Regions from separate parts of the Paenibacillus sp. cl141a genome, predicted to be linked through region 3. Evidence: riboswitches for the same ligand, from Rfam matches in the RefSeq annotation. Region 3 holds a riboswitch; each other region holds the start of a gene.
The links. Region 3 has a riboswitch for cyclic di-AMP ahead of BMX45_RS13970 (hypothetical protein). Riboswitches for the same ligand answer to the same signal wherever they lie in the genome.
Positions count from the first base shown of each region.

Region 1: linked by a shared signal. The riboswitch ahead of BMX45_RS05380 (TrkH family potassium uptake protein) and the one ahead of BMX45_RS13970 (hypothetical protein) in region 3 are both predicted to bind cyclic di-AMP.
Region 2: linked by a shared signal. The riboswitch ahead of BMX45_RS11850 (APC family permease) and the one ahead of BMX45_RS13970 (hypothetical protein) in region 3 are both predicted to bind cyclic di-AMP.
Region 4: linked by a shared signal. The riboswitch ahead of ehuB (ectoine/hydroxyectoine ABC transporter substrate-binding protein EhuB) and the one ahead of BMX45_RS13970 (hypothetical protein) in region 3 are both predicted to bind cyclic di-AMP.

Region 1 is NZ_FNZO01000002.1:65,021-69,488, reverse strand. Features, by position in the region: gene BMX45_RS05390 (LysR family transcriptional regulator) at 1-452, shown strand, start outside; gene BMX45_RS05385 (potassium channel family protein) at 488-1,162, opposite strand; gene BMX45_RS05380 (TrkH family potassium uptake protein) at 1,179-2,519, opposite strand; cyclic di-AMP (ydaO/yuaA leader) riboswitch at 2,583-2,727, opposite strand; gene BMX45_RS05375 (CPBP family intramembrane glutamic endopeptidase) at 3,018-4,468, shown strand, end outside.
Region 2 is NZ_FNZO01000003.1:414,939-419,406, forward strand. Features, by position in the region: gene BMX45_RS11845 (formate/nitrite transporter family protein) at 1-814, shown strand, start outside; gene BMX45_RS11850 (APC family permease) at 952-2,778, opposite strand; cyclic di-AMP (ydaO/yuaA leader) riboswitch at 2,944-3,139, opposite strand; partial or broken gene BMX45_RS11855 (molybdopterin-dependent oxidoreductase) at 3,636-4,468, shown strand, end outside.
Region 3 is NZ_FNZO01000004.1:274,488-278,955, reverse strand. Features, by position in the region: gene BMX45_RS13980 (proline dehydrogenase family protein) at 1-68, shown strand, start outside; gene BMX45_RS13975 (hypothetical protein) at 218-682, opposite strand; cyclic di-AMP (ydaO/yuaA leader) riboswitch at 814-986, opposite strand; cyclic di-AMP (ydaO/yuaA leader) riboswitch at 1,533-1,701, shown strand; gene BMX45_RS13970 (hypothetical protein) at 1,832-2,242, shown strand; gene BMX45_RS32240 (potassium-transporting ATPase subunit F) at 2,395-2,469, shown strand; gene kdpA (potassium-transporting ATPase subunit KdpA) at 2,500-4,179, shown strand; gene kdpB (potassium-transporting ATPase subunit KdpB) at 4,202-4,468, shown strand, end outside.
Region 4 is NZ_FNZO01000013.1:169,232-173,699, forward strand. Features, by position in the region: gene ehuD (ectoine/hydroxyectoine ABC transporter permease subunit EhuD) at 1-400, opposite strand, end outside; gene ehuC (ectoine/hydroxyectoine ABC transporter permease subunit EhuC) at 404-1,057, opposite strand; gene ehuB (ectoine/hydroxyectoine ABC transporter substrate-binding protein EhuB) at 1,059-1,880, opposite strand; cyclic di-AMP (ydaO/yuaA leader) riboswitch at 2,269-2,415, opposite strand; gene BMX45_RS26945 (SDR family NAD(P)-dependent oxidoreductase) at 2,784-3,527, opposite strand; gene BMX45_RS26950 (flavin reductase family protein) at 3,710-4,321, opposite strand; gene BMX45_RS26955 (ring-cleaving dioxygenase) at 4,318-4,468, opposite strand, start outside.

The DNA of each region.
Region 1 (4,468 bases), on a different contig from region 3:
GCATCCCGCTGTTCGATGACCACCTGGAGCTTGTCATCCCGTCTTCACATCCGCTGGCGGAAATCGAGGATGTGGGCATCGAACAGCTTCAAGGCTTGCCGATGATCATATTTTCGACCGGAACCTGGTACCGCAAGCTGACGGACGATCTGTTTCACCGCTGGGGCATCATGCCCGATATCCGGATGGAGATCGACTCTTTCGAAGCGATCGTCAGGCTGATCCCGACCTGCAAGGCGGCCGCGCTGCTGCCCAAATCTTATCTAAGGCCGCAGCTGTTGTCCGATAACGGGCTGGTCGACATTCATATTCCGGCACTCATCGAAACCCGGCGAACGACTTCGCTGATCTACGGTCAAGCCTCGGAGCTGAGCAAGGCGGCCAGCCGCTGGATCGAAGAAACGGAGATCCTGTTCCGCAAGCTGGAGGAAAATAAATCGAAAAAAAACTGACGATTTTTCGCGATCGTCAGTTTTTTCTACTATATTTATTTTTCGAGCATATTCACGACTTCGGACTCAAAGCGGTCCACGTTGTCATTGGAGCCGATGACGACCATAATGTCGCCGGAGTTCACGACGTCCATGGCCGTCGGAGCTACGATAATGCCGGACTGTTTATTCAGCGCCACCACGCTGACGCCGTACCGGACCCTCGTATTAAGCTCGCTCAGCGTTTTTCCGTCCATGCAGTCCGTGACTGTCATCTCCACAATCAGATAGTCCTTGGATAATTCGATATAATCAAGCAGGTTTGGCGTCACGAGCTGGTGCGCTACCCGGATCCCCATATCCCGCTCGGGAAAGATGACCCGGTCCACGCCAAGCTTCTCCAGCGCCCGGCCGTGCAGCACCGAAATCGCCTTCGCAACGACCATCGCGACACCCAGCTCTTTCAACAGGATGGCGGAGAGGATGCTCATCTGAATGTCGTTCCCGATCGCAACGATCCCGCAGTCGAAGTTGCGGATGCCAAGTGATTTAAGCACTTCCTCATCCGTCGCGTCCGCCACCACCGTATGGGTCAGCAGCTCGCTCATGTCCTCGACGACCTCTTCGTTCCGGTCGATGCCGAGCACTTCATATCCCTGTTCCATCAACTCCAGCGCCAGACTGGCGCCAAATCGCCCCAAACCGATGATTGCAAATTGCTTTGGTTTCATGGCTCTCCTGTACCCCTTATCCAATTATCATTTTGCCTTCCGGATGACGATATAATTCTTTACCCTTTTTCGGCCCCAGTGCATAAGCAAGCGTCAAAGGTCCCAATCGACCCGCAAACATCGTAAGGCTGATCAGGATCTTGCCGAACACGGTCAAATCGGGCGTTAAGCCCATGGAGAGACCCACCGTACCGAAGGCGGATGTCGTTTCGAATAGAATCTCCAGGAAGTCCCCTTCCTCTGTCGTCGACAGAATCATCGAGACGGTAAGAACGAGCAGCAGGGCCAGCAAGGCAATGGTCAGTGCCTTCAGCACCCGCTCCTGGGCCAGGCGATAACGGAACATGACGATGTCTTCCCGCCCGCGCATCATCGCAATGACCGCGCCTACCATAATGGTAAAGGTCGTGGTTTTGATGCCGCCGCCGGTTGACCCTGGAGATGCTCCGATAAACATCAGAATAACGATAAAAAATTGCGTTGCCTGTCTGAGCCCCGTAATATCTATAGTATTCGCTCCCGCCGTACGCGGCGTTACGGATTGGAATAACGCGCCGAAGAATTTCCCGCCCCAGTTTAGGGAACCCAGCGTTCTCGGATTGGTAAATTCAAATATGAGAATGACGATAAATCCGACCGCAAGCAAGGCAGCCGTCATCGTGAGCACCACCTTGGAGTGCAGGGAGAGCCTCCGCTGTTTTCGGTAATCGATCAGATCGGACAGCACAATAAATCCAATGCCCCCGGAAACAATCAAGAACATCACGACGAAGTTGACTACCGGATCGTATACATACCCGGTCAAACTCCGAAAATCGCCAAACAAATCGAAGCCGGCATTGTTAAACATCGTCACCGCATGAAAAACACCGTAATATATCGCCCGGCCCAGCGGCATATCAAACGCCCAACGAACCGATAAAAGGACTGCGCCGCAGGCCTCGATGACAAGCGAGTACAGCAATACTCTGCGTATCAGCCTTACGATGCCTTCCATCGAGGACTGATTCATCGCTTCCTGCAAGATTAGACGGTCTTTGAGCGATATGCGCCTCTTCAGAACCAAGGCGAATAAAGTAGCCATCGTCATGAATCCGAGCCCGCCCATCTGAATCAGCAGCATGATCACGACTTCTCCGAAGGAACTGAATGTCGTTCCTGTATCCACCACGACCAGGCCCGTTACGCACGTTGCCGAGGTCGAAGTGAACAAGGCATCAATAAATGCAAGCGGTTCGCCCGTCGTCGTCGAGATTGGCAGCATTAACAGCCCGGTCCCGATGAAGATGATGGCCGCAAAACCAAGCACGAGAATTTGAGGCGGAGACAATGTAAGCCAGTGCAATTTAGCGTTCAATCGGACACCTTCTTTAAAAAAATCAACGAAAAAAGACACTGGAAAACGCAGTGCCTTTCGGTCTGGTTCCTGTGCAACAGCCTACGAGGTTAGCTGACGGATTCGGGCATTTCCACAGGTCGCCCTATTCATTATTCCGGGAATAATGAAATTCACCCCAATTACATGGTTCCCCCATTTTCATTACGAAATTCGGCTGGAATATTCGGTTCCTTCAAGCATGATGTGATTATAACTCAATCCGGTACGTAACCCAATGCCGTTTTTCGCCCGAAATATCTTTAAAAGAGCGCGAATTGGGCATATTCAAGAATACAAGCGTAGGGTTCTCTAACGTTTTCGAAACCTTTCATTCATTTTCATCGATTTATTTCAATATTCCGATAATTGGGATAAGCTGCTTATGGCTTTCATACTATGTTATATTGACTCTATGCGTTCTTAATCAGACATATCGAATACCAGTGGGAGTATCAACTTTCTTAGAGGAGGAGTTTCATGAATCGTGCAAGAGAGCCCTTGAAGCTGAAGCCCAATCTGAAGCAGCTCATCGCGCCTGCCGCAGTCGGCCTGATTCTGTTCCTATTATTTCAGGTATTTCCGTGGGCGAATCCGGACGATACCGAGATGGCCTCGCCGGATATTATTTCCAAGGAGCAGGCTCGGCAGGCAGCTTCAAGGTTTGCTCAGGAGCATCTGCAGTTTGCGGCTGCGGACACGGACGAAGCCTTGGTTACATATCAATCCAAATCGGAACTTTACGGATATCTGGCGAAGGAGAAGAGGCTTTCGGAATATAACAAAACCTATGAAGCCAAATATCCCTATGACGTATACCGCGTTCGCTTCAGCGAGCCTGGAGGCGATGCCCTCAATGTGGACGTGCACATGCAGAATTCGGGGGTCGTCGGATTCTCGTATGATTATGCCCGCTCCAGCTATGACCGGATCGAGCTGAACAAGGGCGAGATTCAGAAGCAGATGCTGCTCGTCGTTGAGGACGGCATGACATTGGCCGAGAAGCAGGCGCTGGCCGAGCCATGGCTTCAGCGGGCGGGTTATGACCTGTCGAATCTGGAGCTGGTTACGAAGGAAGGGGAGCCCCGTCTCCAATATGTGGACCCTGAATCCAGGATCGGGGACTCCAGGCTGGAGCACCGCTTCACCTTCGAGCAGGGGAAATTGCGCTCTTACGAGCCCTCCTTCTCGGTCCCGGCCGCCCACTCCGCTTATGTCAACAAGCAGACGCAGGATGCCACGCTGCTGACGCTCGCAGGGTACGGACTGTTCACCCTTATCCTGGGCATTCTTGCAATTGTGTACAGCGTGAAGACCAGAGCCTACACCTCGTTTAAGCGCGGCCTGTTCTTATCGGCGCTGCTGTTCGTCATTCAGATGCTGAATACGTACAATCTGATTCCCGTTTTCAAATCCGAAGGCATGTCGCAAACCGGCGTGCTCGGGATGATGATTTTCTATGCCGTCTATTCGCTCGTTTTCTCCGCCCTGCTCTATTTCTCCCTTGTCGGCGGCAGCGGGCTATGGCATAAAGAAGACGGGCTCAATCCATGGCCGCGCGCCAAAGAACCCGGATACGGGCATTACGTGCTGGATAGCATGAAGCTAGGGTATATGTGGGCCTTCATCCTGCTTGGCGTCCAATCCGTCATCTTTATCGGTCTTAGTCTGACCCTGAATACATGGTCCACCACGGATGCGACGCAATCGCCTTACAATATGCTGTATCCTTGGCTGTTTCCATTGATGGCCTGGCTGGCCGGCATATCCGAGGAGGCCGTGTACCGGCTGTTCGGCATCAAGATGGTGAAAAAGATCGTTCGCAATACCTTTGTCGCAAGCTTGATCACCTCACTCATCTGGGCGCTGGGACATACGCTCTATCCGATATACCCCGTGATCTCCCGGCCGATTGAGCTGGTCATCATCGG
Region 2 (4,468 bases), on a different contig from region 3:
CGGGGTGAAAAAAGCGCATAACTCCGCCATAAACGTGATGATATTAGGATTCCTTGCGGGGGCATTTATTGCGCTCGGCTTTTTGCTTGACATACGCGTGATTGCCGGAGCGTCTCCGGAATGGGGAGGGATTGCCGGTTTTATAGGCGCGGCGGTATTCCCCGTCGGCCTGATTCTTGTCCTGCTTGCAGGCGGGGAGCTGCTGACGGGCAACATGATGGCCGTGTCCTTGGCCAGATTCAAGAGGCGAATTTCCACGAAGGAGATGATGCGGAATTTAGCGCTTGTCACGGTCAGCAATATGTTGGGTGCGTTATTCGTCGCTTACTTTTTCGGCCATGTGACCGGTCTGACAGGCAGCGGCGTTTACCTGGAGAAGCTGGTGGACATGGCGGGGCATAAGCTGGACGACAGCTTCCTGCAAGCATTCCTGTCGGGCATCGGGTGCAACTGGCTCGTAGCCCTCGCCGTATGGCTCTCCTACGGATCGGATCAGATGAGCGGGAAAATTCTTGGGATCTGGTTTCCGACCATGGCGTTTGTCGCCATCGGATTTCAGCACGTGGTGGCTAACATGTTTCTCATCCCGGCCGCGATTTTTGAAGGCTATTACAGCTGGGGCGCGTATCTGATGAACTTCATTCCGGTATGGCTGGGCAATTTCGTTGGCGGCGCGTTATTTGTGGGGGCGACATACGGAACCGTGTATTTAAAGAAGGAGAAACAGGCCGCAGCCGCTCCGCGCGGCGAGCAGACGCCTGTGCCATCGGCCGGCGTCCCTCAACAGGTTCATTCGGCGCAGAACGTTTCCTGATGCCGGAAGCCTGGCGAGCTTTTGGTTTAAAGAAAAAGCTGCGTTCAACCGTCCTTGATGAAAGGCATCGGTTGATCGCAGCTTTTTTGTCGTGATGGGCGAGGCTGCCGTAATGAATCAGGCAGGGAACAAGCCCGCTATTTTTTTAAGTGGTAGGGAACCGTCGTAATGATCACGTCTCTCCGATACAGGAGATGTGCCCGGATGAGCAGGCTGGATTGATTGTGCAGGAAATTATGCCAGCCCTTCTTGGGAATGAACTGCGGAATGACGACGGTAACCTGATAGTCGGATTCGCTTGCCTTGCGCTGCACGGTATCGATGAATTTCGTCAGCGGCTGAATGATGCTCCGATAAGGCGAGTGCAGCGTCACCAGCCGGATGTCCGGCTGCCACTTTTTCCATTTTTCCTGGAAGGCGACTTCCTCCTCCCGCTCGAACGGCACGTACACTGCGATGATTTGGCCCGCTCCCAGCGATTTGGCGTAATTCAGCGAGTTCTCCACCACATGCGTGATTCCTGCCACAGGCAGGATGATGACATTCCCCTCAATCGGCTTAACCGGCTCGCAGGTCGTAATCCGGAGCTGGTCCGCTACCGCCTCGTAATGCTTGCGGATCCGGGTGAAAATCCAGATGATCAGCGGCAGGAATATCAGGACGGTCCACACCTGGGCGAATTTCGTAAAGAAAAAGATCATGGTCACGATAAAGCTGATGCATGCGCCGGTGGTGTTAATGATCAGCTTGACGATCCAGCCTTCGGGCTTTTCGCGGATCCATTTCACCATCATCCCCGTCTGGGAGAGGGTAAACGGGATAAACACGCCGACGGCATACAGCGGAATCAGATGCTCGGTTTTGCCTTCGAAAGCCAGCAGCAGCAGAATGGAGAAAAATCCAAGAATAATGATTCCGTTTGAATATCCCAGACGGTCGCCGCGGACGGTGAACATTCTAGGAATGAACTTATCCTTCGCCAGATTGACGGCCAACAGGGGAAAAGCGGAATACCCGGTGTTGGCGGCGAGGATCAGAATTAAGGCCGTTGTCCCTTGTATGAAGTAATAAAGCGCATTTCGCCCGAAGGTATGCTCGGCAATTTGGGAAACGACCGTGACTTGTTCGCTGGGACTGACCCCATAGTAATAAGCCAGGAAGACGATGCCCGAAAATAACAGGGCCAGCAGCGATCCCATCGCCACCAAGGTTTTGGCCGCGTTATTCGGGGCCGGGTCTTTGAAATTCGGAATGGCGTTGGAAATCGCCTCCACGCCGGTCAGGGCGGAGCTGCCCGAGGCAAATGCGCGCAGGAGCAGGAACAAGCTCAGCCCGGCTACGGGCGTGCCGATCGGCGTGTGAAGGTCCGGAGATGCATGGCCTGTGGCAATATTGAATATCCCCACCCCGATCAGGATGAATAACGCAAGGACGAACAGGTAAACCGGATAAGCCAATATGGAGGCCGACTCCGTGACCCCTCTTAAATTCAATACGGTCAAGCATAGAACGAACACGATGGAGATCGGCAGATTATAGGCGTGCAATTCCGGAAAAGCCGACGTGATCGCATCCGTCCCGGCCGACACGCTGACCGCAACCGTCAGGATATAGTCCACGAGCAAGGAACCGCCGGCCACCAGCCCCGGGTACATGCCCAAATTCCGTTTGGACACGACATATGCGCCGCCGCCGTGCGGATAGGAGAAAATAATTTGTCTGTACGACAGGATAAGTGCCAGCAATAAGACCAGGACGCCGACGGCAATCGGTATGGAATACCAATAGGCAGCTGCTCCGACGGTCATCAACACAATGAGGATTTGTTCCGGGCCATAAGCCACGGACGATAACGCATCGGATGATAGGATGGCCAGGGCCTTGGTTTTATTCAGCTTTTGTTCGCCTAATTCCGTTGATTTAAGCGGTCTTCCGATGAGGAAGCGCTTGATTGAGGATAACATGGTTGTTTTCACCGCCGCTTAAGATTAAGTTCATGGTAGAAGCTTACTGAACGGACTTCTATCGGTGTTTTTTATGAGCTGGACATAGGAACGGTCGCCATTCCTATGCTGATTTTTGGCAAACAAAAAACACAGGTTAGAACCCTGTGTTTGATCACAAGTTCACAACCCTCCCGATCAACGCTGACGAGGTTAGCTGTCGGATTCGGGCGGTGAGAGTCGCCCTACCTGACTCCATCGCGGCGTACGTACGCGAATGAATCAGGATTCACCCCATAGTATGGATGAAGGATCCTATAGGTATCCCTCCATACGGTTGGTTCCCCCGCTTTCCATCATGGAAATTAAGCGAATGTCATGTGAATATGAAGAATGTTTTCGAAGCTGAATAGTATATTACGCCTGCTCCAATCGTTTGTAAAACATCCTTCAACGATCATTCGAACAGAATTATTTATAAAAAATGACAGATAAGCGCTTACATAACGACCTGGCTTTGACAGGCTTTTTATTTTGCATGTTTTCTGCGAAAATCACGAGTTTCTATAATATGGAGGTTTAGGTGTGGGGACATCGGTCACTGGGAGGATGCCATATAAACAAATTCGCCATGCCGGTCTCGGGGGAGGAGACACTGGCATGGCGAATTTTTTTGGGAGTGGTCCATGATTCGGCAAGGAAGAGAAAGGGTCTGGGTTCCTCTTCTTTGCTCTTGATAGGAATATACCCTGGGGGAAGAAAAGTGAATCACCTGATTAGAAAAAAATGTATGACTTTACTGGAACCCCGATTTTCTTTTAAGATAAAGGGATATGATGCAGCCGAGCAAAAGGGGGAATTACGAAATGACTCAAGCGATGATTCATCAGGAAAACGGCGTATTTCCGGCGGTATGTCCGTTGGATTGTCCCGATACATGCGGCCTGCTGCTGCATAAAGAGAACGGAAAAATCGTCAAGGTGACCGGTAATCCGGAGCATCCGATTACGCAGGGAGCCATCTGCAATAAAGTCCGTAATATGGCACACCGGGTGTACCATCCGGAACGCGTGCTCTATCCGCTGCGAAGGGTAGGTCCCAAGGGAGAGGGCGCCTTCGAGCGGATCAGCTGGGACGAAGCCATTCAGGAGATTGCGGGACGCTATAAGGACTTGATCGAGGAATACGGTTCCGAGAGCATCCTGCCTTACAGCTTCTACGGCAATATGGGGATATTGAGCGTCGACGGCATGGACCGCAGATTCTTCAACAGGCTGGGTGCCAGCCGCCTGAAGCAGTCGATCTGCAATTCCGCGGGCAATGAGGGCTGGAAATCGGTGATGGGGTTTAATGGGGGAACCGTTCCGGAGGACACCGTACGAGCCGACGTCATCCTCGTCTGGGGCGGCAACATCGTCAGCACCAATATGCACCAGATGGTGATTGCAGAGAAAGCGCGCAAAGCCGGTGCCAAGGTCGTTGTGATCGATGTCCACAAGAATCAGACGGGGCAATGGGCCGACTGGTTCATTCCGCTGTATCCAGGCACGGATGCGGCGCTGGCCGTCGGCCTCATGCACATCATGTTCCGCGACGGCATGGTGAATGAAGAATTCCTCCGGAAGTATACGATTGGCCATGAAGCCTTGCGCGAGCACGTCAAAGAATACACGCCGGAGTACGTTTCTTCCATTACCGGCATCTCGATCGA
Region 3 (4,468 bases):
ATTTCACCCGGAGGCTGGCAGAGAAGCCGGCCAACCTGATGATGGTGCTCAAAAATATGTTCAAGTGAGCGGGATCCGATTGCAGAACCCCGTCAAAATGCCTGATAAAATAAGCGGCTTTTTGACGGGGTTCTTCATGGTTTCAAAAAACATCAGGCTGCTTAGAAGTGCCCAATCCAAAGGAAACGGGGATAGTAGCTCTCTGTAGCTGTTGCCCCTAGAAATGATAATACGCCTCCGAGCAATTCATAAGGAAAGAGCGCTCCAGTGGCAGTCCGCCTAACCGCTCTCGGGTGATGTGCCGATGCAGGTTGATCTCCAGATCGGCGAGGGCGGATACAGCAAGTTGCATCCGTGCGGGTCCCCACTGCTGCTGCTTTCGGGCATAGCGAATGGCCTCAGTCACGGACATGCCTCTCAGCCTTGAGAAGACGGATGCCCAGCGGACCAGGTCCGAAAATTCTCTCGTGCTTGGCAGGGCATATTCGACATATCCTGCCGCGTCTTTGCAGCTGACTTTGAACAAGCCGCAGTTCCAGCCTTGATCGCTCCAGGGGATAAAGCATTCGGCCGAGCCCCGATCGAAACGAAATATCTCCATATGGCCGATAGTCTCTTCACCTAATGCAGGCACTGCGGTTTCGATGACGGGTGTAAGCGCTGCCTCGATGAGTTTCGTCATGATATGATCTACGCTCCTTTATAAGCATGTTATATGCACGGCAAATAGGCCTGGTGAGCAGAGATGCTCTCCAGGCCTATTTATGGTTAGAGGCCCAATACCGGCGGCCGCTATGCCAAAGCTTGGATGGTATTCTCTCTCAACAACGCGCCTACGAGGTTAGCTGACGGATTCGGACTGAGAGCACCCTACCACTGGGCCCTTCGATCCTAGGCGCAGCGGATTCACCCCAGTCACCAATCGAAGACTGGTGACTTTGGTTCCCCCGTCTCCCGGTCTGTCGGGAGCTCGGCGTATAACGTGTTTCGAATAGATGGATGAATCATACGCCGGAGGAAACGAAAAGTAAATGACCGTATGGGACCAATAGATTCCGAAATGTGATGAAAACGGTAAAAGAAAACGCGTACAATCGGCCGTGTCATCTATTATCGTGGCAAAAACTCGGTATCTCGTTGGATTGCGATAAATAAGAGAAAACAAGAGAAATACATAGTATAGAGCAGTATTCGGAAGATAAAGACGAAATACTGCTTGGTTCCTGTTCGACATAACGCCAGATGTGTTTTTGCTCACATTTACATCCTGCAGGGCCGGACGTATGATACGAACTATGAATTGACGGTCATCAACGACCAAGGCATACGGACAGTCGTTCCACAAAGATCTAAAGGCAGTGTGAGAGCTACGCCGGGTTCTTTATATGGATCGAATCTTAGGAGAAGGCACCATGGGCCTTGCTGAGATTTGAAGGTAGAGGCGACTCTCACCGCGTGAACCTCCTGTTGCTGTGCTGTTATGCCCAGTCTGGATGACAAGTCAATGGCTAATAGAATAACATGCTACTCGTTTTTAATTTTCGCTGAGTCCTTGAATGGAAAAGGAACGGGGGAACCAGTCGGGAGATAAATCTGATCTCTCTGGGGTGAATCCTATAGACAAGATAACGGTCTATGGGTAGGGCGACTCTCACGCCCGAATCCGTCAGCTAACCTCGTAAGCGTATCGAGAGAGGCAACGATTGTCGTGGACTTGGGCTACGGTGTATTTCACCGTGTCCTGTTAAGAAGCCTGCGGGAAGAGTTCTTCTCTTTCCGCAGGCTTCTTTGTTGTTGCCTTCTCTTTCTGACCTTAGGAGGAGAAACGAAGATGGAGAAACCACAGGAATTCATCCTGGTATCCGCGCCGAACAAGGCCGGGGAGGAATTCGTCCGCCAGCTGATTCACAAACGTGTTCCGTTTGCGGCCATAGCCAACAACCGGGCTGAGCAGCAGAGGCTGCGAGAACTGGGCTGCAAACCCATCATTTTGATTGATACAAGAGACGAGCAGACCTGGATCATTCCCGAGTTTCCCGTCAGCAAGGTGTTTCTGTTCGAAAGCAGCTTGAATCTGTGCTGCCGCTATTTACGGATCTGCCGGACATGGACCTCGGAGTCGATTTACGTGATCACCCATTCCGGCAATCCGCGCTTGATATACAAAGGGCTGGGTGCCGATGTGGTGCTTCATACGAATCATCATCAGGTGTCCTTTCTGATGGCATCCGTAATGAGCTAAGCGTGTGGACTGACGCCACAAGAGTTAGGGGAGGTTACATTCATGCAGGATTTATATATGGTGCTCATTTTGGGAGGAACCTACGGACTGCTCATGCTGTTTATGTCCTGGTGCGGGCGCGTGGTTTCGGAACCGGAGGCTGATCAGCCGTGATGATCATGTTGATATTCACGATTTCTATTTTTCTCTATTTGATTTATGCGCTGATTCACCCTGAAAAATTCTAGGGAAACGGCTGAAGGAGGAAGGCATTCGTCATGGGCATTTTACAAATTGCCATCGTTATACTCGTTCTGGTGCTGCTGGTCAAGCCGCTGGGAACTTATCTATATCAGGTGTTTCGTTATGAAAGCAATGGAACGGACAGATGGTTCTCCTGGGCGGAGAAACCGATCTTTGCTCTGATCGGCTTGAAAGAACGCAAGGGGATGACATGGAAAGGATATACCGTCAGCTTTGTGTTAACGAATATCGTGCTGGTTGCGGCGGGCTACTTGATTCTGCGGCTGCAGAAGGTGCTGCCGTTGAACCCGAACGGCATTGGCCCTATGGAACCGACCGTGTCGTTCAATACGATTATCAGCTTTATGACCAATACGAATCTTCAGCATTACAGCGGCGAGTCGGGATTGTCTTATCTGGCCCAGATGGCCGTCATTACGATGATGATGTTTACGTCTGCAGCGACCGGGCTGTGCGTGGCGATTGCTTTTATCCGGGCGGTGACCAGCAAGGGCACGACCGTCGGCAACTTTTTTGAGGACTTCGTTAAGGCGCATACCCGGGTATTCATTCCGGCTGCTTTCATCATTGCGATGGTGCTGGTGGCGCTGCAGGTGCCGCAGACCCTGAAGCCTACGCTCAGCGTCACGACGCTGGAAGGAAGCGAGCAGCAAATAGCGGCGGGTCCGGTGGCTGCGCTCGAATCGATCAAGCATCTGGGCACCAATGGGGGCGGTTTTATGGGGGCCAACTCGGCGCATCCGTTCGAGAACCCGTCCCCGCTGACCAATGTGATCGAGATTCTGTCCATGTGGAGTCTGGGGGCGGCGCTTCCTTACACATTTGGTTTGTTCGCGAAGAGCCGCAAGCAGGGATGGATCATATTCTCGGTAATGATGACCTTGTTTATCGGCTTCCTGTCCTTGAACTATGCTGCGGAAACCAACGGCAACCCGGCATTAAACCAGCTGGGCATCGACGCCTCGCAAGGCAGCATGGAGGGCAAAGAGGTCCGGTTCGGGATCGCCCAATCCTCCCTGTTTACGACGGTGACAACCGCGGCCACGACCGGGTCGGTCAATAACATGCATGATACGCTCACGCCGCTCGGCGGGATTACGCCGCTGTCCCTGATGATGCTGAATTCCGTTTTTGGCGGAAAAGGCGTCGGGCTGATGAATATGCTCATGTACGCGATCCTGGCGGTGTTCCTGGCCGGTCTTATGGTTGGCCGTACCCCCGAATTTCTCGGCAGAAAAATCGAGGCCCGGGAGATGAAGCTGATCGCGATTGTCATTCTGGTACACCCATTGATCATCCTTGCTCCGACGGCGCTCGCGCTCATGACGGATGCGGGACAGGCGGGCATTGCCCATTCGGGCTTTCACGGCATCTCGCAGGTGCTTTACGAATACACGTCATCCGCCGCCAATAACGGCTCCGGGTTTGAGGGCCTTGCGGATAACACGCCGTTCTGGAACATCAGCACCGGACTGGTCATGCTGATCGGGCGCTATATTTCGATGATTGCCCTGCTGGCGGTAGGCGGCTCACTGATGCGGAAGCAGCGGGTTCCCGAGACGCTCGGAACGTTCCGGACAGATAATAAGCTTTTTGCCGGCATTCTCATCGCGGTGGTCCTGATCATCGGTGCCTTGACCTTCCTGCCTGTGCTGGTGCTGGGACCGATTGCCGAGCATCTGACGATTCGTTAAATAGAAAAGGTGGCCTATTACCATGAATAATACGAGAAAAAAAGCGATGTCCCAAGAGATGGTCCGTCAGGCGCTGAAGGACAGCTTCACGAAGCTGAATCCCGTCCTGATGATGAGAAATCCGGTCATGTTTGTCGTTGAGGCCGGGACTCTGGTTGTGCTGCTTATGACGGTATTTCCGTCCTATTTCGGTACCGAGGGCAGTATCGGATTTAACCTGGCCGTATTCGTCATCCTGCTGTTCACGCTGCTGTTCGCAAACTTCGCAGAGGCGCTTGCCGAAGGGCGC
Region 4 (4,468 bases), on a different contig from region 3:
GCCAGGTCTGGGATTTCGTGTAGTTCAGTGCGGTTGCGGCTTCCCACTGTCCTTTCGGCACCCCTTCAATGCCGGAACGGTATACCTCCGACAGATACGTGCTGTAATGCAGCCCCAGGCCGATGACTCCCGCATAGAAGGCCGGAATCGAAATGCCCGTCAGCAGCGGCAAGCTGTAATACAGAAAGAACACCTGTACCAGCAAGGGGGTATTGCGAATAAATTCTATGATTCCTTTGGTGATGAGCGACAAGGGCTTAAATGTACTCCGCGCGGCAAAGGCAAGCAGCAGTCCGATAATCAATGCCACCACAAAAGCACAGAGCGTGACCCATACCGTCATTTTTAATGCACTCAGAAGCTGCGGCAGTATTTCAAACACATATTTCCAATCCCACATCCGCTACAGCCTCCCCGCGGTCAGTTTGCGCTCCAGCAGTCGAACCGCCATCGAGACGAGCGTGGCGATGACAAAATACATGAGGAGCAGAAGCACCAGAATCTCAGTCGTCCAGGAGATGTAATTGTTGCGGAGCACCATCGCCTGATACGTTAAATCCGCCATCGTGATGAAATAAACGAGCGAGGTGGATTTGATGAGTTCCACAAGCTGATTCCCGAACGGGGGAAGCATTCGCAGGGACGCTTGGGGCAGTATAACGTTCCACAGCCTCTGCCAAGGCTTCATGTTAAGCGCCACGGCAGCTTCCCACTGTCCTTTCGGAACGGCCAGCACCGCGCTGCGAACAATCTCGGAGCCGTACGCGCCGAAGTTAAGTCCGATCGCGAGAATCGCCGCCAGCATTTTCGGAAGCTCGATGCCGATGAACGGAAGGGCAAAATACAACCAGAAGAGCTGCACCAGCAAGGAGGTTCCCCGAAAGATTTCGACGTACACGGCCGTCGCCGTGCGGACGATCCACAGCTTCGACAGCCGGCACAATCCGGCTGCAAAGGACATCGCGATGGCCAGGATGGCTGAAAAGAACGCGACGATCATCGTGATCTCTGCTCCTTTGAGCAGCGTTGGAAGAAAATCGATCCAAGAATTCGGCATGCTATTCCCCGCAGAGCGCAGCGGCTGTCATCTCACCCGGGAGCTCTTCTTCCGTAAACCCGAACGCTTGCAAAATTTCCAGCAGCTCGCCCGACTCCTTCATCTTTTCAAGCTCTGCATTATAAGCCTCCTGGAACTCGGTATCCGCTTGGCGGAAAGCCGTAGCCCCGTAACCGCGAACGCTTTCGCCGTCGATGACCGGCTGCTCGAAATCATCCACGCGTTCGATGCTGTCGTCGCTGGCTGAATCCAGCATCGCCTGCAGGGACGGCCCCGTCATGGTAATCGCCTGCACCCGATCGGCCTGGAGGGCGCTGATCGCCGAAGCCTGGTCAGGGACCTGTACGATCCGGTCCGCAGGAATGCCCGACTTCTCCATGTAGCCGATTTCGACCGCGCCGGTCATGACGGCCACCTTGGCCTGCTCATTCTTGGCAATGTCCTCATAGCTTCCGAGTTCCATCGGATTCCCTTGCTTTACCGCAAGGGCTTCCCCGATGCTGTACTCCGGATTCGCGAACAGGACGGCAGAGCATCGGTCCGGATTTATGAACATGCCTGCCGTGATCAGATCAAACCGATCGGCCTGCAATCCGGCGACCAGCGAACCGAATTCCGTTAGCTCCCCTCTCATCTCCTTGATGCCAAGACGCTCCAGAATAACGCGGGCAATCTCAACCGCCTCGCCCGTGAGCTCCCCATTGGCTTCTTTGTAGGCATACGGCTTCTCGTTCGCAAACCCTACGGTGATATATCCCTGCTCGATGGCTCGATCCAGCGTACTTCCTTTGTCGCCGCAAGCCGCGAGCAATACCACCATCATCACGGACAACACCAGCACAACCACTTTCTTCAAAACCTTCCACAACCTTTCGTAATAGCTTTTCAATTTCTTAAAAAAAACGGCATGACGAATTTATCCGTGTTAGCACATGTGTTAACTTGGATATTTAGACATTCAGATACCTGTGCATGGGACGAGGCTTCAGGGAAGATGATTCATCGGCTTCCTTGCACGCTTTGCCCCCATGCCGTCTGATCGATTCAATTCGTTCCACATTTGCAGACGTTGCCCCTCCTCTGTAATTGAATGCAAAAAGACCACCAAACAGGGGATCTAGACATAGCTCCGCCAGCAGGGGGTCAAAAAATAGAGAAAAGGCCCCTATAGAGAATAAAGGGCCTTTTGTATGAACATCCATTATGTATGCAAGACCCATCCACTGCTGACGAGGTTAGCTGACGGACTCGGGTAAGATGGTACCCTACACTCGTGAATTCCAAGTGACTCGCCCCTGGTGAAACTGGTTCCCCCGCTTTCCGGAATATGTATGCCGGAAACTAAGCGTGTGTTCATGATAAAGGGAAGCACAGGAAAAGTCAAACCCCTTTAACCGCTTTTTCTGGAAATTCAGAAGTAAAAATACCGTTTTTTCAACGAGGATATCGAGCCTTTTGAACACCTTGTTTAAGGCTGTCCATACACCGGATTGGTCATGGAATCCATGCTCCATTTTCCGCTATATAGCAGGCATTTGACGGGTCATGCGGAAATCGTTCATGCCATATATGTTTTATGTCATGAAAGAGCCCCGGATTAGGCAGTCTGCCCGTATGAAATACGGGACCGAAAAAAAATTTTGAAACACTCCATAAATAAGTCTGATAACAACGCCTGGAATGACTTGAAAAAAAGCCTCGATGCTTAGCATCAGGGCTTTTCTCATCATACTGCGGTATAGCCGCCATCCACCAGCAGGCTCGTGCCCGTAATGAAGGAGGCATCTTCACTGGCAAGGAACAACACCGCTTTGGCCACTTCTTCCGGCTGTCCCAAACGGCCCATCGGATGAAGGCCGACCAGGTGCTGCGTGATCGCTTCCGTTCTTCCCTTGATCAGCGGCGTATCGATATATCCCGGACACACGGCATTGATTCGGATTCCTTTGGAGGCATAGTCTGCGCTGAGCGACTGGGTTAACAGCTTGACGCCTCCCTTAGCCGAAGCATAGGCGGTTACCCCTGCTTTTCCGACATGGCTATGGATCGAGCCGCAGTTTACGATTGCCCCTCCGGTTCCTTGGGACAGCATTTGCTGAATAACATACTTATCGCACAGGAAGACCCCTGTCAGATTAATATCAATCGTTCTCTGCCAGTTATCCATCGTTAACTGATCGGCAGGAGCATCATGGGCAATGCCTGCATTGGCGAACAATACATCGACACGGCCAAAATGCTGCACCGTCTGATCCACCATTTTTGCGACTTCCTGCTCTTGGGTTACATCCGTTTTGACGAACAGCGCTTCGAAGCCGACTCCTCTCAATTCGTCGGAAACCGCTTGGCCCTGGTCGGAATAATCCGCGATAACGACCTTGGCTCCCTCTTTTGCAAAAAGTCTGACTGCCGCTTCGCCAATCCCGCTGGCGCCCCCCGTCACAATGACAACCTTGGAATCAAATTTCATGCGTTGATCACTCCTATGTTGTAAATTCATCAACCGGCTATCCATTCATGTAGAATGGGCAAATACCGACCATGATATTCCAATCCCCCGTTTCCTACTGAATGACCAGCAACCTATCGACGAAAAAGAATGTTCGCTAAAAATAGTCGCTAAGCAATAACCCTATTCAAGCTCAAGCCCTATCAGACCGGCCGCTCCATCGTAAACATCTCTCCCAGGGTCGAATAGATATTTCCTGCCATGCGGCTCACAGGTTTCAACTTCGATGCGTCGATCCGGCCATGCTCGTAGAGCTCCTCGGACACGTGAAATCGGACGACGCGGGCAATCAATAGATCAGCGGCAGGCAGCTGATCCGCGCCATCCAACGTGACGACCTGCTCCAGCACGCATTCCATGCGGATCTTGGATTCCAGAACGCCGGGAACCTTAACAACGTCACTAACGACCGGGGTTAAACGGGTTCGGTCAAGCTCACTTTCGTCCGGAGGCAGGTTCGCCGCCGTTTCGTTCACGGCTGCAACGGTATCTTCGTCCACGATGTGGATGACAAGTTCGCCGCTCTGCATGGCATTTCTCGCCGTATCCTTGGGTGCACCGTTCTTTCGCTGAACGGAAACCGACAGCAAAGGGGGATTGCTCGACACAATGGAAAAGTAACTGAACGGCGCCGCATTCAGCACGCCATCCGCCGATAATGTCGTTACGAAAGCGACCGGACGCGGAACGACGCTTCCGATCAACAGCTTGTATGTGTCCCGTTCGCTTTGGGTATTCGGGTCAATGGATATCACTTGAGTTGCCCCTCTCCTGTATTTTTGATTAGTATAGGCTCCAACCCCTGCTCGATTCGGGCACGCTCCGGTTCGAACCAGGCAGGAAGCTTTAATTGTTCCCCCAGCGAGTTCAGGTCTTCGTCCACCGTAAATCCGGGCGGATCG